DNA from 2 places in the Syntrophothermus sp. genome. Region 1 is predicted to be linked to the other one. Evidence: riboswitches for the same ligand, from Rfam matches in the RefSeq annotation. Region 1 holds a riboswitch; the other holds the start of a gene.
The links. A riboswitch is a leader RNA that binds a small molecule or an ion and turns the genes downstream of it on or off. The one in region 1 is predicted to bind thiamine pyrophosphate.

Region 1 (10,444 bases):
TTTTTTCTCAATATTTTGATGTAATCGCTCCTGCTTTGCCGGTCAAGCTTCTGCAGATCGGAACAGTGGGGTATGTTGCAGACGCTTTTGATGATGTTCGCGGCTTCAGTATCGCTGATCCGGCGCCGCTCCTCCACGTCGAGGCACGAGGCGGTTTCGTCTTCTGTGTGGAATCTCTGGAAATCAGACAGGGCCTGTTTTCGATTTTTACCGAAAAGGCTGAGGACGAACTCTGTGTCGACTAGGTCGGGCTTGCTGACGTATTCGTGGTAGCTGCTCCATGGATAGGCTTTAACCTCTGGGACCACGCCAGCTTTTACCGGGTTTTGGTGAATGTACCTCAGCACGGCCAGGAAGTACCTGTCGTCTTCGACCGGTTCGCTCCTGTACCTGTCTTGAAAGAGGTGCCCGACCCGGTCGTATTTTACGTTATACCAGTAAACGTAGCTGGCTCCTATGCGTCGCATGGCCACTCCGAGCTCCTCCGGCCCTTCTTTGACGAGCAGGTGAACGTGGTTGGCCATCAAGCAGTAAGCGTAGAGATTGTATCCGCTCTTGGCCTTGTATTCTTTTAGTGCCTGCAGAAATCGCTTTTTGTCTAGGTCTTCTTCGAATATGGTCTGTTTGTTGATGCCCCTGAGCAGGAGGTGGTAGATACCCGTCTCGGATTTCTTTCTGCTTGTTCTCGGCATCGCAGTCACCCTGTTTCAGTTTACCATCTAATGGCATTAGAATCAACCACAAGAACCGTCCCTGTGGTTGATGGGATGTATAATGTTTGCGTGAGTTAGGGAAGGGGAAAGGAGTAGAAAAAATGGGGATTGAAGATGTACGTGAGTATCTTCGGCAGTGGGATAGGGAGAAGGATATTTTGGAATTCGACACCTCGAGCGCTACGGTCGAGCTGGCTGCCAAGGCGGTAGGAGTAGAGCCGGCCCGGATTGCCAAGACCCTGGCTTTTAAGAACGGGGAAGGAGCTCTGCTGGTAGTAGCGGCGGGTGATGCGAAGGTAGACAACAAGAAATTCAAGCAGGAGTTCGGCTTTAAACCCCACATGCTGAACCCGGACGAGGCCTTGGCCCTGACCGGGCACCCGGTGGGCGGAGTCTGTCCGTTTGGACTGAAACAGGACGTGCCTGTTTTCTGCGACGTGTCGCTCAAACGGTTTGATACGGTCTTTCCCGCCTGCGGCAGCAGCAACTCGGCCATCGAGCTCACCTGCGAGGAGCTCGACCTCTACTCGCGGAACGTGAGGTGGGTCGACGTGTGCAGGGGCTGGGCCTAACGCAGGGATTGAGCCGAGGTGTAGGCTAGGAGTAGCTTGACGATTTCTTTTATCAATTCGAGTTCCTGGGAAGAACAGCGGGCGAGGAGCTCCGTGAGCTCGGGGTCGGGTTTGCTGGAAGCAAAGTAGTGCGTGTGGCCCGGGTCGCTAACAGAAAGGATATCGTCGTTTTGGGCCCCGGTTAACAAATAATCGGGAGAGACGCGAAGACAGAAAACTACCTTCATGAACACCGCAAGACTCATTACCCGTTCACCTCGCTCCAACTGACCGACATAGTAATCAGAAACCCCGATGATTTCGGCCAGTTGGCTGCGGGATAGCCCGAGTTTCTGCCTTTGTTCCCTTATTCTTCGACCGAGAGCTTTCAAATCCAATTGCATCGCAATCTCCGCAAAAATGTACTCAAAATAACTTTAACGGACTTGAGCGCCTATCTGAATAGGCAAGGAGCTCATAAATAGAATTTGCTCTAAGCATATATTTCATGTACAATCTTGCTTTGAGACTAACTTGTCGTGTTCAAAATACCAGTTGGGGAGGATTAGGGTTGGACGTGAAAGAAAGAATCGAACTTGCGCGCACACTTCTCAATAATGCGGCCAGGATGAACGCGCGTAAGGAGCTGATTTACAGGCTCAGTCAGAAGGTTGACCAGTACGTGGTCGAGTACATGCGGAAGGAGTTGAAATCGAAGGACAAAAGCAACTAGGTTGCTGATTCGGGGACATGTGTGAAACCTTATGGCGAGGGGCGTTAAACAGGCAAGGAGTTTTGGAAACGGGCCGGTTAACGCCCCTCGACCGTCTGGGCAATCGAATTTTCATCATCTCGCGAGATGCTACCCGGAGGCTTGCTTTTTGAAAGTCAACGATGAGGAAAAAGCGTGACCGGGAAAATTCCCGGTCACTTTCACGCTTTCTAGTAGTTGTCGCAGGCGGGTTCATAGTAACCGCGGGGATGGGCGCAGGCCGGGCAGACTTCAGGCGGCTCAGGACCTTCGTGTACATACCCGCAGTTGCGGCAGCGCCAGCGGATGGGCTCATCGCGGCGGAACAGGGTTCCTTCTTTAAGCCGCTTTAACAGGGCCAGGTACCGCTTTTCGTGCTCTTCTTCCACTTCCGCTATTTCCCGGAAGACATCGGCGATGTCGTCAAAGCCTTCTTCCCGGGCTATTTTCTCAAACTCTTTGTACATGGTGGTATGTTCGTAGTTTTCGCCTTTGGCCGCTTCCTCCAGGTTTTGGGCAGTAGTGCCTATGCCTTCGAGGAATTTGAACAACCGCTTGGCGTGCTCTTTTTCATTGTCGGCGGTTTCGAGGAAGATGCCGGCAATCTGTTCCAGTCCTTCTTTCTTGGCCTGGCTCGCGAAGTAGGTGTATTTGTTGCGGGCCTGGGACTCACCGGCAAAAGCTGCCCAGAGGTTGGCTTCGGTCTTCGATCCTTTCAATTCCATACAGTTCGCCTCCTTTTGCTTAGTTTCTGTAACTACCATTATCATACCAGTCATTTCTATAAAATGCGACTCCAATACATTCCTTGTCCATATTTTCAGTACCGGAATTTGCTTCGAGAACTTTTGGAGGGTGGCTTCTTTCCGACGCTTTAAACCGGTGGCGAAAATAAGCCTATAAGGTATAATCATTAATAACAGCAGCACATCGTGAGATTAACCCGGTGGGGGTGCCGACAAGGCTGAGAGGCATGATGCCAACCCTTAGAACCTGATCTGGGTAATGCCAGCGGAGGGAAACGGGGGACGAACATCACCAGGTGATGGTCAACCGCACTCTCTTCGGGGAGTGCTCGTTTATTTTTGGGGAAAGAGGTGGAGGCCATGACACCGGACGAGGTGCACAAAGTTCTTACCATAGCCGGTTCGGATTCGGGAGGAGGTGCAGGGATACAGGCGGACCTCAAGACTTTTGCGGCTTTAGGGGTCTACGGCACGAGTGTGATCACCGCGGTTACCGCTCAGAATACCTTGGGAGTTCAGGGCGTGGGTGGCATAGACCCGGCTCTGGTGGAACAGCAGATGGACAGCGTGCTCCTTGATATAAAAGTGGAGGCAGCCAAGACGGGGATGCTTTACGATGAGGGCATCATCCGGGCCGTGGCTAGAAAGCTGAGGGAACACCGGGTCAGAAATGTAGTTGTGGATCCGGTGATGGTTTCCACTACCGGACACCGGTTGCTCTTGCCGGAAGCGGAACGGGCCATGCGCGAGTTGATGATGCCGGCAGCGGACCTCGTAACTCCTAACCCGAATGAAGCGTCGGTCCTGTGGGGGGCTAACATCCGTATGGAAGCGGACCTGCACCAGGCGGCCCGGGCTATACGGGATATGGGAGCACGGTTCGTGATCATTACCGGGGTAAAGCGAGGGGAACGTTGTCTAGACCTGGCCTTCGACGGGCGGGAGTTTCGAGAACTGGAGGGTCCTTATATTCCTACTCCTAACACGCACGGGACCGGGTGCACTTATTCGGCAGCCCTGGCCTCGTTTCTGGCCTACGGGATGGAACCTTGGGAAGCGGCCCAGGCGGCCAAGGATTTTGTAACTACCGGGCTCCGCTATTCATACAGTCCGGGAAAAGGATCCGGGCCGGTCAATCACTCGGCTTTGTTCTATCCGGGGACAGTGGCCGACCGGACGGTGGCTCGGCTGCGCGGCCTGGTTTTTGCGAATTGGAGAAAAAGGCCCGAGCCGGGACGCGAGCCAGTCTTAAATCTCATCATAGGGAGCCCTTGGTGTAGCGGGCAGGACTACGCAGAGCTGGCTGAAAAGGCCATACGGATGGGAACCCGAGTCATTCAACTGAGGGAAAAGGAAAAGGATAGCAGGGAGATGATAGAAGTAGGTCTACGGGTAGCCCGATCCTGCCGGGAACACGGTGCGATCTTCATCGTCAATGACCGGGCAGATGTGGCTGTTGCCGTGGGAGCTGACGGCGTGCACTTGGGGCAGACTGATATTCCGCCCGAGGTCGCTCGAGCCATAGTGGGCCCGGGCAAAATCGTTGGGGTATCGGTGAGTACCGTTGAGGAAGCCAGGGCGGCGATAGCGGCAGGAGCCGATTACCTGGGGTTGGGGCCGGTATTCGCGACGGCCAGCAAGCAGGACGCGGCTCCTCCCTGTGGTCTGGAAACGGTGCGGCAAGTGGCTAGCTTTTCTCCGGTGCCGGTGATAGCCATCGGGGGAATCACGCCTGAAAACGCGCGCGAAGTTCTCAATGCCGGGGCAGCGGGAGTTGCTGTTATTTCGGCGGTCTGGGACAGCCCGGATCCCTGGGACCAGGTGCGGAGGTTCATAGAGATGATGCGGATTTGAGACAATTGAGACGCAGACGGACGCAGGATTGGAGGAATTGAAGTGACGCAGTTAGAAAAAGCTAGACAGGGAAAGATAACCCAAGAGATGGAATCGGTAGCAAAGGCCGAGGGGATTCATCCTGAGGTACTGGGGCAGCGAGTGGCTGGAGGGCTGGCGGTTATACCGGCCAATCCTAACCACCGGGGCTTGGTGCCTTGTGGTATCGGACTGGGCCTGCGCACAAAAGTGAATGCTAATATCGGCACATCGCCTGTGTTTCCCGATTGGCAGGCTGAGGTAGAAAAACTGGAGGCAGCTTTAGCTGCGGGGGCGGATACGGTGATGGATCTCTCTACTGGAGGGGATGTTAAGATCTGCCTGCGCGAGATACTTAGCCGCAGTCACGTGCCAGTGGGTACTGTGCCGGTGTACGAGGCGGCGGTGAGGACCAGAGAGAAGTCTCGCCCGGTAGTAGAAATGGAGCCAGAGGAACTTTTTGCGGTCATCGAGGATCAGGCCATAGCCGGGGTAGACTTTATGACCGTGCACTGCGGGGTAACCCGGAGAATAGTCGAAGGACTGAAGCAGCGCCCTCGCCTTGCCGGAATCGTCAGCCGGGGCGGGGCGATAATGGCCGGTTGGATGCTGCACCGAGGAGAGGAGAACCCGCTGTACGCCCAGTTCGACCGGCTGTTAGAGATATGCCGCGAGCACGACGTTACCTTGAGCCTGGGAGACGGGCTACGGCCGGGGTGCCTGGCAGATGCTACCGATTGGGCCCAGCTGCAGGAACTGATGGTTCTGGGAGAGTTGGTCTTGAAGGCGCGCGAGGCCGGGGTGCAGGTTATGGTGGAAGGGCCGGGACACGTGCCTTTGAACCAGGTTCAGGCCAATATCCAGCTGCAGAAGCGGCTGTGCCACGGGGCTCCTTTTTACGTCCTCGGCCCTATCGTGACCGACATAGCCGCGGGGTATGATCACATCGCTGCTGCTATCGGAGGGGCCCTGGCGGCTTGGGCAGGGGCCGATTTTCTCTGCTACGTCACCCCGACCGAGCACCTGGGGCTGCCGACGGGTGAGGATGTGAGAGAAGGGGTCGTGGCCTCGCGCATTGCCGCCCATGCGGCGGACATCGCCAAGGGGCTGCAGGCAGCCTGGGCCCGCGACGAGGCTATGGGTCGGGCCCGGCGCGAACTCGATTGGGGGAAGCAGTTCGAGCTGGCGCTTGACCCTGAGAAAGCGCGGCAGATTCGCCGTGAACGTAACCCCTTTGACCAGGAGGTCTGTTCCATGTGTGGGGAGTACTGCGCGATCGACTTGGTAAACAAGTATTTGTAGCCACAGATAGACACTGATTAACGCAGATTTACACTGATGTTTATTAGACGCAGAGTACCGCAGATGTTTACGCGCGTAAGGGCTTTGATGCTGATTTCCGCAGATATTCAATTAAAGGCGGAACCCTCAGATTCGCACAACCCGACGCAGTGCACGGTTATTGCACAAGCGGCCCACCTGTATTGACTGTTAGGTACGTATATTCTGCGTTAATCAGCGTCTAAACCACTGGATGTTGGTTTGCGGGCAGTAGATTATGGGAAGAAAGGGAGATGGTGTGTGATCGCAGGAAATGTTACGGAACTGATAGGGAAAACCCCGATCATGCGGCTGAACAAGCTGGCTGGCCCGGAGGCGGCCGAGGTGCTTTTGAAACTAGAGTTTTTCAATCCCGGAGGGAGCATCAAGGACAGGATAGGGATTGCCATGATTCTGGACGCCGAGGCCAAAGGGCTCATTAAGCCGGGAGGCACGATAGTTGAGCCTACGAGCGGAAACACGGGCATCGGCCTGGCGGTGGCAGCAGCAGCCCGGGGTTACCGCCTGGTCATTGTCATGCCCGACAGCATGAGCGCCGAGCGGCGCCAGATGCTTAAAGCCTACGGGGCCGACCTGGTACTGACGCCCGGGGACCAGGGCATGGCCGGAGCGGTGCGGAAAGCCGAAGAGCTGGTGAGAGAAAACCGCGGCTGGTTCATGCCTAACCAGTTTGCCAACCCCTCAAATCCGGAAATTCACTACCGCACTACCGGACCCGAAATCTGGCAGGCGGTGGAAGGACGGCTGGATTACTTCGTGGCCGGAGTCGGCACTGGGGGGACACTTACGGGTACTGCACGTTATCTCAAGGAGAGAACGCCGGAACTCAAGGTCATTGCGGTAGAGCCGAAGAACTCGCCGGTGTTATCTGGGGGTCAGCCTGGGTTGCATCTTATCCAGGGGATTGGCCCTGGCTTTGTTCCCGAGGTGCTGGACATGAGCCTGGTGGATGAAGTGGTGCAGGTGAGTGACGAGGACGCCTACCGGATCACCCGGCGGCTGGCCCGCGAGGAAGGACTGCTGGTCGGGATTTCGTCCGGAGCCGCGGTATGGGCTGCCCTCGAAATAGCCGGTCGCCTGGGCAGTGGTCACCGTATCCTGGCTATAGCTCCGGACACCGGCGAACGTTACCTGTCCACGGGCGTTTTTGATTGATGATTGGACGCGGATTGACGCAGAAATCAAGGAACAGCCACAGATGGACACAGATGATCAATGAAGGGCACAGATGTTTTCCTAATATTAGGAATCAGTTGCTTTGTTCTGATAGAGAATCATATTCTCGCTGTGAATAGATTCTTCTGATGTAGCATCTGCTTACGAAAAGGGGAGAGTCGCAGTTTATGATGACATTTTTCAAGCATCGTGAATATCTGCGTAAATCAGCGTCTAATGAAAATCAGTGTTCATCTGTGGCCTGTGGATGCTATCGCCAGTAAAACAGGTAGAGGTACAGGCTCGATAAGACTATTGACAGCAGCATCAAGGGAAAGCCGAGTTTCAGAAACTCGATGAAGCCGATGGGACGGCCGTATTTGGCGGAGATGCCGGCTACGATGACATTGGCTGAAGCCCCGATGAGGGTTCCGTTGCCCCCCAGGCAGGCGCCCAGTGACAGAGCCCACCACACGGATTCCATCGGGATATGGCTTATGCTGCCAACGGTTTCCAGTAAGGGTATCATAGCCGCAGTAAAGGGGATGTTGTCTACGAAGGCGGAGGCTACGGCTGAGAGCCAAAGCACCAGCAGGCCCGTTGCTACCAGGTGGCCGTGCGTCAGTTCCAGAGATTTTTTGGCTATGGCTTCGATGACTCCGGCGTGCTCCATGCCCCCGACCATTATAAACAGCCCGGCAAAGAAAAATATTGTGGTCCAGTCTACAGTCAACAGAACCTCTTCAGGGCTGTCGGTCGGCCACAGCATCAAAAGGGCGGCCCCGGTCAGGGCGATGGTAGCCGACTCCAGGTGGAGGGCCTGGTGCAGGACAAACCCCAGCATCGTAAGCGCCAGGACGACCAGGGATCTTTTCATAAGGGCTCGGTCTTTGATATATTCCTCGTCGTTAACAGCCATAATGCTTGCCGTTTTTTCGGGATAGGACAGGAGCTGCTTGCGGAACATAAGCACCAAGATGCCTAGGGTGACGGCCAGGATAGTAACGGCCGGCAGAGTCACGTTGGCTAGGAAGTCTACAAAACCAAGACCGGCGGCGCTTCCTATCATTATATTAGGGGGATCACCGATCAGGGTAGCGGTGCCGCCGATGTTGGATGCCATGATCTCGGCGAAGACCATGGGAAATGCCGGCACCTCCAAGCGGTCGGCGATGGCAAAGGTGACGGGAACTACCAGGAGCACCGTAGTAACATTATCTAGAAAGGCCGAAGCCACGGCTGTGAAAACAGCAAGTGCGACCATTATAGGGATCGGTTCGCCTTTGGCCAGTTTGGCAGATTTTATGGCCAGGTATTCGAACAGGCCGCTTTGCCGGGTTATACCTACGATTATCATCATACCGGTGAGCAGGCCGATGGTGTTCCAATCGATCGAGGCAAAAGCCTTCTCCTGGCTCAGTATCCCAGCCCACACCACTATGACACCGCCGATCATAGCGATAACGGTGCGGTGTACTTTCTCCAGCATGATCATGGCATAGGCAGCAAGAAATATGCCGATGGACAACCAGAATTCCATCATACCCACCTCCAAACCAACCACTATGATAGCTAGACTGGAGCATTTTGTCAAATCAACCATAGGGACGGTTCTTCTGGTTGACTTTTGCTGACTGCAGGTTCCCGGAGGCCAGCAAGCTCCGCGAAGCCGGAACCGAGACTTAGCACCCTGAAATAAACCGCAGGAACCGTCCCCCTGGTTTGTCTATGCAAGCCTGTTTTCCCGAAGCCGCCAACACGGTATGATATATATAATGTGAAAGTGCTAAACTTGAATACCTCGGGACGAAGGAGGAGTGTTCGTGGTAGGGTTTTCCGGCTTCACTTCTGGTTCGACTAAAACTTACAAAAACCGGGCTTACGGGATAAGCCTGGAATACCCCAGGGAGTGGAAGAAGAAGGAAGGGGATAAAGGGGTAATAGTGATGTTTCTGGCCCCCAAGGATGCAGGCAGCAGCATGTTTCAGCCTAATTTCAACATTACCGTGCAGGAGTTGTCGGGGACGGAGACTGACCTGGACCGGTACGTGCAGTCTATGACCGAAAAGGAAAAAGAGATAATCCCTTCCTACCGGCTGGACACCATAGAAGCAGCCGAGCTGGCTGGGCAGCCCGCCCGCCGGATAGTTTTTACCAGCAAACAAGGGTATGTGAATCTAAAGGTCGTTCAATTGTGTACTCTGCTGGGAACCAGGGCTTATGCCCTCACTTTCGCGGCTGAGGAAAACGGGTTCGACGAGTTATGGCCAGCAGCAGAAGGGATGATAGGTTCTTTCGCCGTTTCGTAACAAAGGGAGTGGTTGGAGTGAAACTCTACAGAGCCTGGGCTATGGTAGATAACTGGGGAAGAGAAGGCCCTGCGCGAGGCGGCGCGGAAGCTGCATGAAGAGCATTCGCTATACGTCATAACGGAGAGACCGGTACCTTAGTATTCAACTCGACGACATTGTCCAATGCTCCCGGAGAGGCAAGGGGGAGTATATGGCTAAACTGATAGTTAGACAGGCGGTGTTTCGCACCCGGTCCAGTTCCTACCGGGCAGTGATAAAGAGAAACAAACAACTTGAGATAATAAACAGATAATAAACGAGATCGCGCAAAACATAACCCTAGAAATGTTGTGATGTATTATTAGTTTAACGGCTTGCAGGTAATGATAGTATTTGTTATCATAATGGCCAATGAGGACTTACATAAGAGATCATTATAATTATAATTACAATCTGTTGGCCTTTGCTGCGCTCGGTAGTAGATGATAAAGTAACGGGGATACCGAGAATATTCAGACGTTTGGGCAAGGGGGAAGTGGAGGTTGTCTGATTCTGCGACCTTGGGGGTATTCTTTTTCCTGGCTGCGGCTTTTCCGATTGCGGCCCTAGCGGCGGCGTGGGTGTTTCGCAGGAAGCCTAAAGTAAAAAAAGGAGACGAAAAGCTGCTTCCCTACGAGTGTGGGGTTGATAGTATCGGCCCGACTTGGGGGCGTTTCCGGGTTAACTATTTCCTGTATGCCCTGGTATTTCTGGCGTTCGACGTGGAAATCGTGTTTCTCTTGCCGTGGGCGGTAAAATTTGGCCGGCTCGGCTTGTTCGCTTTGATCGAGATGCTCGTTTTCATTATAATACTGGTTGCCGGGCTCTGGTACGCGTGGAAGGAGGGGGCTCTGCGGTGGTACTAGACACGGGTCCGAACATTATCGTAACTACTCTCGAGAAGATCTGGAACTGGGGACGTGCCCGTTCTTTTTGGCCTTTGACCTACGGCTGCAACTGCTGTCCGATCGAGATGATGGCCGCC
Region 2 (10,444 bases), on a different contig from region 1:
TTACCCTTGATGATGTATTCCATAGCCATCCCTGCTGCTTCGATGACCATCTTCATGCACTGGCGGAAACGTTCCTTGTCCTGCCACTCTGGGTAATTTTCATTCAGCTTAGCACAATCGAGGTATTGAAACTTGGCTCTAAACTCGTGGGGAAGACCGTTGAAGAAACGGTATAATCCCGGGTTTCCGTAGAGCCGGTCCACCCTCTCCTGGAACTCCCCTTCCAACGGGTTCTTGCGGCCGTGGACAGCTCCAACTGCCATGACTGCACCGATAAGAGCCCCGCAGTTGTTGCCTGAAAGCCCCATTCCGCCTCCGAAACCGGTAGCCATAGCCACTACCTCAGGTGGAAAATCGGTAACTCCTGTGTCCAGAATAGCCTTCAGTACTGATTCGGCGCAGTTCAGACCCTCGCGGAAATTCTGCCGCGCGTTGTCCTTAGCCTTTTGAACCAGATCCTCGCTCATTATATTCGCCTCCCCAAAAAATAACCGGATACATAAAATCAGAACTCAATCCCGGCCCTGGCTTTGATCCCTTTAGCATAAGCATGTTTAATCTCTTTTACTTCGCTTACAGTATCGGCCAGCTCGATGATCTCAGCTGGAGCTCTTCTTCCAGTTAAAACCAAGTCTAAATGAGGCGGTTTATTCTTCACCAGTTCTACTACCTCTTCCACCGGAATCAGTCCAAAATCCATGCAGATGTTGATCTCATCCAGTATCACCATGTCGTACTCCCCAGAAAACATAGCCTGCCGGGCCATTTCTAACCCTTCCCGGGCCTCTTCGATGTCGGCCGGAGTTGCCTTACCTTTGATAACGAACTTCTCCAAGCCACACTGGCGAACCGTCAGGTTAGGCAGGTATTTTTCCGCACATATATGTTCGCCGTAGGTTCTGCCCTTCATAAACTGCAGGAAAAACACTTTGAACCCGTGCCCCATGGCCCTTACGGCCTGCCCCAGGGCTGAAGTAGTTTTGCCTTTTCCATCCCCGGTTATGACCAGTACTAAACCCCTTTTTTCCTCCTTGCCTTCAGTCACCTGCGTCCCCTCCTATGAATGCACTACCGCCACGACCATAACATTCGCTCACCGTGCCGGTCCAAACTATGAGTTAACCCGAGCAGTTTCCATCTCTGTACATAACGGTGTTTCGTCGGCACTTATATATCAATAGCAGGTATCGGTCGTCAATCAAGAATCAAACTGGAAAGACTACCGGAACTGAAAAGTTCGGGGCAGCTAATGTTAGTTACAATAGCCAGCACAAACCAGCACAGTGGGAATGCAAAACGATGCGGATCGCGAGATGTGGCCTCACCCCCTCAGCCAACAAAAAGCGCATAAACATAACATGTCTTTCTCTAAGAGAATTCTATTTCTGTTCTTTAATTCTTTATAATCAAATTATAGATTAGTTTGTATTGCCTTGCAATGGTTCCACACCCGGACCTAAGTTGTATTCATGACGAGCGGGACCTTACGCCGCAACCGGTATCACGGCTAAACACTGAAAACGCCGCTTCCTATGTAGCGACTGACCACGGAGTCCACAATCTTAGTATGCCGTAACGGGATGGAAACTATAGTTACCCTCGAATCCCTCTTGACTGCCCGTCCTTCTCACGATAAATTTAAAAAAGACGGTTGCGCTTAAACATAAACTCTATACACGTCTGCAGAACAGACGCTAGGGGAGCTCCTGGTAGCGGGGCTGAGATACGGGCGGCAAGCCCGTGACCCTTTGCACCTGATCTGGATAATACCAGCGTAGGGAAGCGTGCAGGTTTTGGTTTTTAAGGTGGACCTACGTGGTCCGCTTTTATTTTTATTTAGGAGGTAGATAGTAATGTCAAACAGTATCGGTCAACACTTAAAAAAAGTTCGCCAAATCAACCCCTTGATTCACCACATCACGAACTACGTGTCGGTTAATGACTGTGCCAACATCGCCTTGCAGTTAGGGGCGCTTCCGGTAATGGCAGATGCGGTGGAAGAAGTTGAAGAAATGGTTTCCCTAGCCGGGGCCTTGGTCCTGAACATCGGCACTCTAAACAAAAGGATCGTCGACTCTATGCTCAAAGCCGCAAAGAAAGCTAACGAGCTAAGCATACCGGTTATACTTGACCCTGTGGGGTGCGGAGCTACATCTTATCGAACCCAAACTACCCTTCGGCTGCTCGAGGAAGTACGTGTAACCGTGCTCAAAGGCAACGCGGGGGAAATAGGCACCATAGCCGGTCTTGAAGCTGAGGTTCGTGGTGTGGAATCCGGAAACGTAACCGGTGACCTGGTTCAAGCCGGCCAGAAACTTGCTGCACGTCTGGGTGCAGTAGTGGTGGTGACAGGAGCTACCGACTTAATCCTTTCTCCTTCGGGTGCCGCGACTGTTAGTAACGGTCACCCGTTCCTAGGCCGCATAACCGGGACCGGGTGCATGGCCGCAACCGCCGTCGCTGCTTTCTCCGCAGTAGCGGAAGATGCCTTTACCGCGTCAGTCTCCGCTCTAGCCTGTTTTGGCGTAGCAGCTGAACTGGCGGCCTACAGTAACCCTTCGGGCCCGTTAAGTTTTAAAACCGCCTTTCTCGATGCCATAGCTGCTCTCCAACCGGATCAGGTCACCAATTTGGCCAAAATAGCGTACATCTGATAGAATTTATAGATCAAAGTACTCGGGTTTGGAGATTTTGAGATGAAGCTCAATGAGATTGGTGAAATCGGGTTGATCCAACGAATTACAAACCGCTTGAACCCGGTTAACCAGCGTACAGTGCTCGGCATAGGGGATGATGCCGCTGTCGTTGAGGTTAGCGGCAATAAGCTGTTGGTGATAACCACCGATATGCTGGTAGAAGGTTCCCATTTCATCTGGGAAAAGATATCGGCCCGTGATCTGGGTTACAAATCCCTGGCCGTGAATCTTAGTGACGTGGCCGCCATGGGAGGAAAACCTTTACACGCTGTGGTTGCGCTGGGCCTACCCAGCTCTTTGCAGGTAGAAGATATCGACGCTTTTTATGACGGGATGCAGGAACTCGCTTCACGGTATGGAGTAGACATTATCGGGGGGGACATCACGGCTTCCCCCTCGAATTTGGTAGTCAGCGTTACGGTGGTGGGCGAGGTAGATCCGGCGCACTTGGTAACCCAGGCCGGAGCGGCTGAAGGTGATCTGGTAGCTGTGACCGGCGAGCTGGGCAGTTCTGCTGCCGGGCTGGCTATTTTACTAAACGAGTTGCCGAGAGTCAGTTCACCTGCTCGTGAACTTGCTTTGACCAGACATCTCCGCCCTCAGCCCCGCGTAGAGGCAGGCCAGGAACTCGCCGCAACCGGCAGAGTCCACGCCATGAAAGACATAAGTGACGGCTTAGCGAAGGAGCTGAATACTATCGCCACCGCCAGCAAAAAGATGATACTGATCAAGGCAGAGACTATTCCTGTATCTCCTGCCGCCGCAGCTGTAGCAATCGAACTCGGTCAGGACCCTTTGCTTATGGCCCTTACCGGCGGCGAGGACTACGAACTGGTATTCACGTTCAGCCGAGGAGAATGGGAACTCATACGCACGACTTGTCAGAAACTGGATGTACCCGTCCATGTGATCGGCGAGGTGATGACTGGGGAAGGGGTTTTCCTCGAGAAATCGGGAGTCAGAGCTCGGCTGACTCCTGGCGGGTACTCCCATTTTTGAAGAGTAGCCGTCCCCTCAGAACAATCAGCGAGTCTACTAAACCCGACGGAGAGTGCAACCAAGCCCACAACGGGGGAACCGGCTAACCTGTGCCCCGATTTTAGTAAAGCCCAAGAAATCGGGGCGATTTCCTGGCTGCCATACAAAGCCGGAACAACGTTAACTGCCTGCTTGTTCGGGCACGGATAAGCCCGAGCCCCGTAGTGTTTGCCCGTCTCTCCTAGCCCTCTTATCCACACCGTTACTCCTCTATTTCGTGCAGCCTGAACTTGGCATGTAAAGCATTTACCGCCTTTTCCACCGAATCGGCGTCGATTATGCAGGAAACCTTGATCTCTGAGGTGCTGATCATCTGAATATTAATCCCCTCATCGGCTAGGGCCTCGAACATGCTGGCAGCTACTCCCGGATTGCTCTGCATCCCTGCTCCTACTATCGACACTTTGGCTACGTCTTCACCGTACGTAAACCCGTTAGCCCCGATCTCGCCAGCTACCTTTTCTACCACCGGCAAAGCCCGGGCCAGGTCATCCCGGGTAATAGTAAATGATATGTCATTGCGCTCGTCGCGAGTCGCGCTCTGAATTATCATGTCCACGTTTATCCCCTGCTGGGCCAGAGCTTTAAAAATAGTCTTTGCCATCCCTGGAACATCAGGCACATCGAATAAAGCGAGTTTAGCTACGTTCAAATCGTGAGCGACTCCGGTTACTATTCTCCCGTTCTCCATCTCCCTACCCTCCATAATCGTAGTACCATTTCCCCCGTTGAAGCTAGAGCGAACCTGGACTCTTACCCCGTGCAGTTTGGCAAACTCAACCGCCCGCGGCTGCATTACTACCGCCCCCAGGCTGGCCAACTCCAACATTTCGTCATAAGATATCCAGGACAACTTTTTCGCGTTAGGCACAACCCTCGGATCCGCCGTGTAAACCCCGTCCACGTCCGTGTATATATCGCAGATATCCGCTTTCAGCACCGCTGCCAAAGCCACCGCCGTGGTATCCGAGCCACCGCGTCCGAGAGTGGTAATATCGCCATCGCCAGTCATGCCTTGAAACCCTGCGACCACAACCACATTGCCCTCTCGTAATTCCTTCCATATGCGGTCGGGGTGGATCTTACTAATCCGAGCTTTGGTGTGAAGGGTGTCAGTATAGATACCTGCCTGCCAACCGGTCAAGGAAACAGCTTTACAGCCCATGTTATTGAGCGTCAGGGCCAACAAAGCCGCCGATTGCTGCTCGCCTGTAGCCAAAAGCATATCTATTTCGCGCTCGCTGAGTAACGGTCCTATCTGCTTCGCGAGATTTAACATCTCGTCAGTCGTATCCCCCATAGCCGAAACCACGACTACCACTCGGTTGCCGTTGTCCTTCTCTGCCTTAACCCTCCCGGCTATGTTCTTGATCCTCTCCACCGAAGCTACGGAACTACCGCCGAATTTCTGCACAACTAAAGACAATTCATGGTCACTCCTTTTCCCTTGCGGCTCGTTCTTGCAATATGATGGTCACTATCATTGTATTGATGTATCCAATCACTTGCCCCTTTCAAACTTTACTATCTTCGCCTTCCACCCGGATGACGTTGCAAATCTCTGCCACTATACTCATTTCTCCCAACACCATCAGGGCATCTCGCAGGTCAGATTCAGGAACTCTATGGGTCACTAAGACCAGCTGGGCGAACTCCTCGCCGCTTGTCTTCTGCAGCACGGTAGCTATGCTCAGCTGATGGCTGCCAAAAACCCCGGCGATGGCCGCCAATACCCCAGGGCGGTCCTTAACCAGCATCCGAATATAGAACTTGCTCTCCACTTTGTCGATAGGAATAATCTCCTTGGCTTCAAAACAAGTACAGCCCAGCATGCCGGTGGTACCATGACTGAGGTTATGGCATATCTCCATTATGTCTCCCACCACTGCGCTAGCAGTGGGCATCTGCCCTGCCCCTCTTCCAAAGAACATGACTTCTCCCACCGCGTCCCCGTTCACGAATACGGCGTTGTAAACCCCCTTTACCGCGGCCAGAGGGTGGTGCATGGGTATGAAAGCCGGGTGGACCCGGGCTTGCACCCGGCCGTCGATTTCCTGCGCGATAGCCAGGAGCTTCACCACATAGCCCAATTCATAACCGTACTTGATATCTAAAGGGCTTAAACGGGTAATTCCTTCAACGTAAACGTTTTCGAACGTAACCCGGCTGTTGAAGGCGATCGAAGCCAGGATGGCAATTTTACGAGCAGCATCATAGCCTTCTACGTCTGAAGTAGGATCAGCTTCAGCATACCCCAGTTCCTGCGCCTCTTTCAAAGCCCTCGAAAACTCTAGGCTTTCCTCGCTCATCTTAGTAAGGATGTAGTTAGTCGTCCCGTTAACAATCCCCATTACTTCTTTGATTCGATTGGCACCTAGCGAATGCTTCAAAGGATAAATTAAGGGGATGCCCCCACCAACACTGGCTTCAAAAAAGAAGTCCACCTTGTTCTCTTCAGCTGCGGCCAGCAGTTCCTGCCCGTGGACCGCTATTAAATCTTTGTTGGCAGTCACCACGTTCTTGCCTTTGCGTAACGCCTGCAAAATAAAGGTTCGAGCCGGTTCGATACCTCCTATGAGTTCTACAACAACGCTTATATCGTCATCATCCAGTATGTCTTTGATATCGGCGCAAAGGACGTCTTCGCTTAAACCTAGACTCAAAACCTTCTCCGGGTCTTTTTCGAGGATTCGCTTGATCGCGACTCCTTGTCCGGTACGGAGCGAAATAACATCCCGGTTTGAGGCTAAAAGCTTGACCACACCGGATCCAACCGTTCCACAACCCAAGAGGCCAATATTAACCACGATACTACCTCCTCTGTGACTGATAACCCTATCCTTGATCACTCTAAATGCAGGGAAAACGGTCGAACTTTCATCCGCCCGACGGTGACATTATAGCATACCGGCCCCTGGATTTGACACTTGCCACGCAAAAAACCGGGTAACTTACCCGGTTCACCACCATGCCCCCCTTCGCCTCTCGCTTGCTCGAAGAGACAGCCAGCAACAGCCCTAATCCTCAAATATGACATAGGCCAGGAACTTATCTCCTCGCGGCAGCGATACCTTGAATACCCTCACCAACTGAACCTCATAGGGGACATTCTTGGCATTGCTCATCACTTCAGAAAAATCATCCAGATCTTTTCCAAGGTCTATCAGTTTTTTGGTTTCAAAAACTACACAATTCTGGCGCAGAAACTTCTCTTCTTCCTGAATGAACAAGGCCAGAGTAAACGACCTATCCATCTTGTCCCAGTCCAGGTATAAAATATCCAGGACCCTGTATATCTCTTCTTTAATCAACTGGTTGATCTCCGACTCAAAATTAGGAACTTTGCTCTTCAAGGTTATCAACCGCTTCACCCTGACAAGCCCCCCTCTCACTGCGTTTTTATTATTTCGCCAAGCTGGCTTCTCATTCCTGCTTGGGCAATCTTCATAAGATATTGTTCCGTCTATTGCCCCAACGGGGGCAGCCTAAACTCGGACCACTGAATCCGTTCGGGAAGCTGTTCAAGTACAGCAAAAAAGGCTGGTATCGACCAGCCTCACATAGAGCTCTCGCAGTTGCCTTGGCCTCACATCTTAAACTGATATCATATGATGATACAGATTAACCCACCGCTACCCTCATTTACTATCCGCTGAAGGGTATCTTGGAGTTTGACCTGGGCGTTTTCTGGCATCCGGTGAAGCTTGTTCTGTATTCCCTCTCTCACCAGGTCATGAAGTGATTTTCCGAAAATATTGGAGTCCCATATCTTCTTGGGATCCTCCTCAAACTCCTCCAACATGTACTTTACCAGTTCTTCACACTGTTTCTCTGTACCGATGATGGGGGTAATTTCGGTTGTAATGTCCGCTCTGATGACATGCAAAGACGGAGCCCTGGCTTTTAGTCTTACTCCAAACCTACTGCCCTGCCGGATGAGCTCAGGTTCCTCCAAAAGCATCTCGTCCAGGCTAGGGGTTACCACGCCGTACCCGGTTTGTTTTACTTCGTCTAAGGCAGACGAAACCTTATCAAATTCGCGTTTGGCCACACTCAAGTCTTTCATAAGCCTCAAAATGTCGTGAGTTCCTTCGACTGCAAACCCGCTGACCTCGCTGATAACCTTATAGAACAGCTCTTCTGGTACCACAATCTCCAGGGAAGCAGCACCCGTTCCCAAGTTCATCTCTTCCACTTCTACGTAACCGACGACATCGATATCACCCAACCGTTCAACCGCTCGTTCAACGTCCCTGACTTTCTTCACATCGTTCAAAATGTTTCTGATCGAGGTGTCGAGTTTAATCCTGAGCCAAAAGTCCTCATCCAGTTCATCGATCCAGCGCGGTAACCGCACGCGAACCTCTTGCACCGGGAATTCGTACAGTACTTCCTCCAGCACCCCGTAAAGATCCTCTACCGAAGCCTGAGCACAGTCAATGGGTATGACCGCCACCTGGTGTTTATCTGCCAGAATATCGGCTAGCTCCATGGCTTCCCTGGAATAGGGCTGAGTAGAGTTGAGAAGAATTACGAAAGGTTTCCCCAATTCTTTTAGTTCGCTGACAACCCGATCTTCGGCCGCTTCATAGTTTTCCCTGGGTATATCCGTTATAGAACCGTCAGTGAAGACAACTATCCCTATAGTAGAGTGATCGGTGATTACCTTACGGGTACCTATCTCGGCCGCCTCTTCGAACGGAATCTCGTAGTCATACCAAGGAGTCCTAACCATGCGCGGCTGGTCTTCCTCGATATAGCCGAGAGCCCCTTCTACAGCGTAACCGACGCAGTCGATCAGTCTGACTTTGAGGTTTATGCCGTTCCTCATATTTATTTCTATCGCTTCATTGGGTACAAACTTGGGTTCGGTGGTGGTTATCGTTTTACCGGCTCCGCTCTGAGGCAGCTCGTCCCTGGCCCTTTCTCGATCATAGATATCTTTGATATTGGGCAAAACTAAGAGATCCATGAAACGCTTGATGAAGGTGGATTTTCCGGTTCTAACGGGGCCTACTACTCCCAGGTAAATATCACCCCCCGTTCTTTCGGCAATATCTTTCAATATATTGTTTCCTTCCACTGACCTTCCCTCCTCGGAATAGACTTAAATCAAGATGACCTCCACCGTATACCCAACCCCCAGCCGATGCCTGGTACTGTTTAACAGTACAAATATATGGATGACGTCCGGTATATATAACCTATTGCCATAAAAAAAGTGCGGCATTTTGCCACACTTGCTTACCATCCCTCTGTCATTTTCACGATTTCTTCAATCTCGTGTTTCTTCTTTCTGCGCATCAGGTCCGATACCGCCTCTAATGGGTCTTTATTGCGGAATAGAACCTGATAAGTGGCCCGGGTTATGGGCATTGTCACTTTGATTCGGCGGGCTAGTTCGTAAGCAGCTCGCGCCGTGGTCACCCCTTCCACCACCATCCCTACTTCATCTAATGCCTCCTTGAGAGTCTTACCCTGCCCAATAAGCATTCCAGCCCTGCGGTTGCGTGAATGCAAGCTGTTACAGGTAACGACCAGGTCTCCTATTCCACTCAAACCAGCAAAAGTCTGGCTACGCGCTCCCATGGCTACTCCCATGCGTGCCATTTCTGATAGGCCTCGCGTTAGAAGCGCTGCCTTCGGGTTATCGCCAAAACCTAGCCCCTCGGTGATACCCGAACCGAGAGCTATGATGTTTTTTAACGCACCGCCCAATTCAACTCCAGCTACATCTGGGTTTGTATACACCCGGAAATTCGAAGTCATAAAAACCTCTTGAACCAAGAAAGCTGTCCGCTTGTAATAAGAAGCGGAAACCACCGCGGTCGGCATACCCTGCCCGACTTCTTCAGCGTGGCTGGGGCCTGATAACACCGCGTATCTGTTGATGATTTCCTCGCCTAAGACCTGGGCCACTACCTGGCTCATACGCAAGTAGGTTTTGAGTTCCAATCCTTTAGCGGTATTCACGATTACAGTTCGAGGCCCTAGCCAAGGTTTTAATTTAAGGGTCACTTCCCTCACAGCCTGTGAGGGCACCGAAATGACAACCAGCCAGGCCCCGCTTATCGCTTCTTTCATATCAGTGGTCATCGAAACCGTTTCCGGAAGAAACACTCCTGGTAAAAACCGGCGATTCTCTCTCGTCTTTTCTATATCCAAAACGCCGTCTTCAGGGCGACCCCACAAGCAAACCGAATACCCTTTATTACCCAACAACCCGGCCAAAGCTGTCCCCCAGCTTCCTGCTCCCAGTACCGCAATTTTCTTCATTACTACCCGTTACCCTCCCAAACTGCCCCGACCTAAGCGCGGTTCCTGCCCTCTGCGCAGGCGTTCGATATTTTCACGGTGCTTGTATACGACAATCAACGTCAATACGAAGCCTGCCAGCACCAACACCCACGATTGGTAAATGACTGCCACCATTATGGGGTTAATCACAGCCGCGGCAAGAGACCCCAACGATACTATCCTAGACACGGCAACGGTGACCAAAAAGAGAATTATCAGAAACACTGCTGCCTTCGGAACCAGGTATATGAGCACCCCGCCGGAAGTAGCTACCCCTTTTCCTCCTTTGAATTTCAAGAACACCGGCCAGCAGTGCCCGATCACCGCTACTACCCCGCAAACGCAAGCTAGGGGCACGCCCCCCTGAATCATACCCAGCCAAGCCGGGAAAATCCCTTTCGCTATATCCAGAG

Region 2: it holds a riboswitch for thiamine pyrophosphate, as region 1 does, so the genes downstream of both, thiM (hydroxyethylthiazole kinase) here and thiD (bifunctional hydroxymethylpyrimidine kinase/phosphomethylpyrimidine kinase) in region 1, are expected to answer to the same signal.

What each region holds. Positions count from the first base shown of each region.
Region 1 covers NZ_JABUEX010000001.1:26,572-37,015, forward strand. The annotation lists gene HPY90_RS00195 (transposase) at 1-692, opposite strand, end outside; gene HPY90_RS00200 (YbaK/EbsC family protein) at 815-1,285, shown strand; gene HPY90_RS00205 (helix-turn-helix domain-containing protein) at 1,282-1,668, opposite strand; gene HPY90_RS00210 (Spo0E family sporulation regulatory protein-aspartic acid phosphatase) at 1,842-1,997, shown strand; gene rbr (rubrerythrin) at 2,207-2,740, opposite strand; TPP riboswitch at 2,954-3,052, shown strand; gene thiD (bifunctional hydroxymethylpyrimidine kinase/phosphomethylpyrimidine kinase) at 3,101-4,615, shown strand; gene thiC (phosphomethylpyrimidine synthase ThiC) at 4,658-5,935, shown strand; gene cysK (cysteine synthase A) at 6,215-7,129, shown strand; gene HPY90_RS00235 (ArsB/NhaD family transporter) at 7,401-8,672, opposite strand; gene HPY90_RS00240 (PsbP-related protein) at 8,953-9,438, shown strand; gene HPY90_RS00245 (NADH-quinone oxidoreductase subunit A) at 10,017-10,325, shown strand; gene HPY90_RS00250 (NADH-quinone oxidoreductase subunit B) at 10,316-10,444, shown strand, end outside.
Region 2 covers NZ_JABUEX010000002.1:78,936-89,379, reverse strand. The annotation lists gene HPY90_RS01660 (C-GCAxxG-C-C family (seleno)protein) at 1-467, opposite strand, end outside; gene cobO (cob(I)yrinic acid a,c-diamide adenosyltransferase) at 506-1,045, opposite strand; TPP riboswitch at 1,687-1,798, shown strand; gene thiM (hydroxyethylthiazole kinase) at 1,854-2,654, shown strand; gene thiL (thiamine-phosphate kinase) at 2,697-3,695, shown strand; gene HPY90_RS01640 (aspartate kinase) at 3,937-5,160, opposite strand; gene HPY90_RS01635 (homoserine dehydrogenase) at 5,249-6,541, opposite strand; gene HPY90_RS01630 (hypothetical protein) at 6,752-7,105, opposite strand; gene spoIVA (stage IV sporulation protein A) at 7,339-8,817, opposite strand; gene HPY90_RS01620 (NAD(P)H-dependent glycerol-3-phosphate dehydrogenase) at 8,979-10,010, opposite strand; gene plsY (glycerol-3-phosphate 1-O-acyltransferase PlsY) at 10,020-10,444, opposite strand, start outside.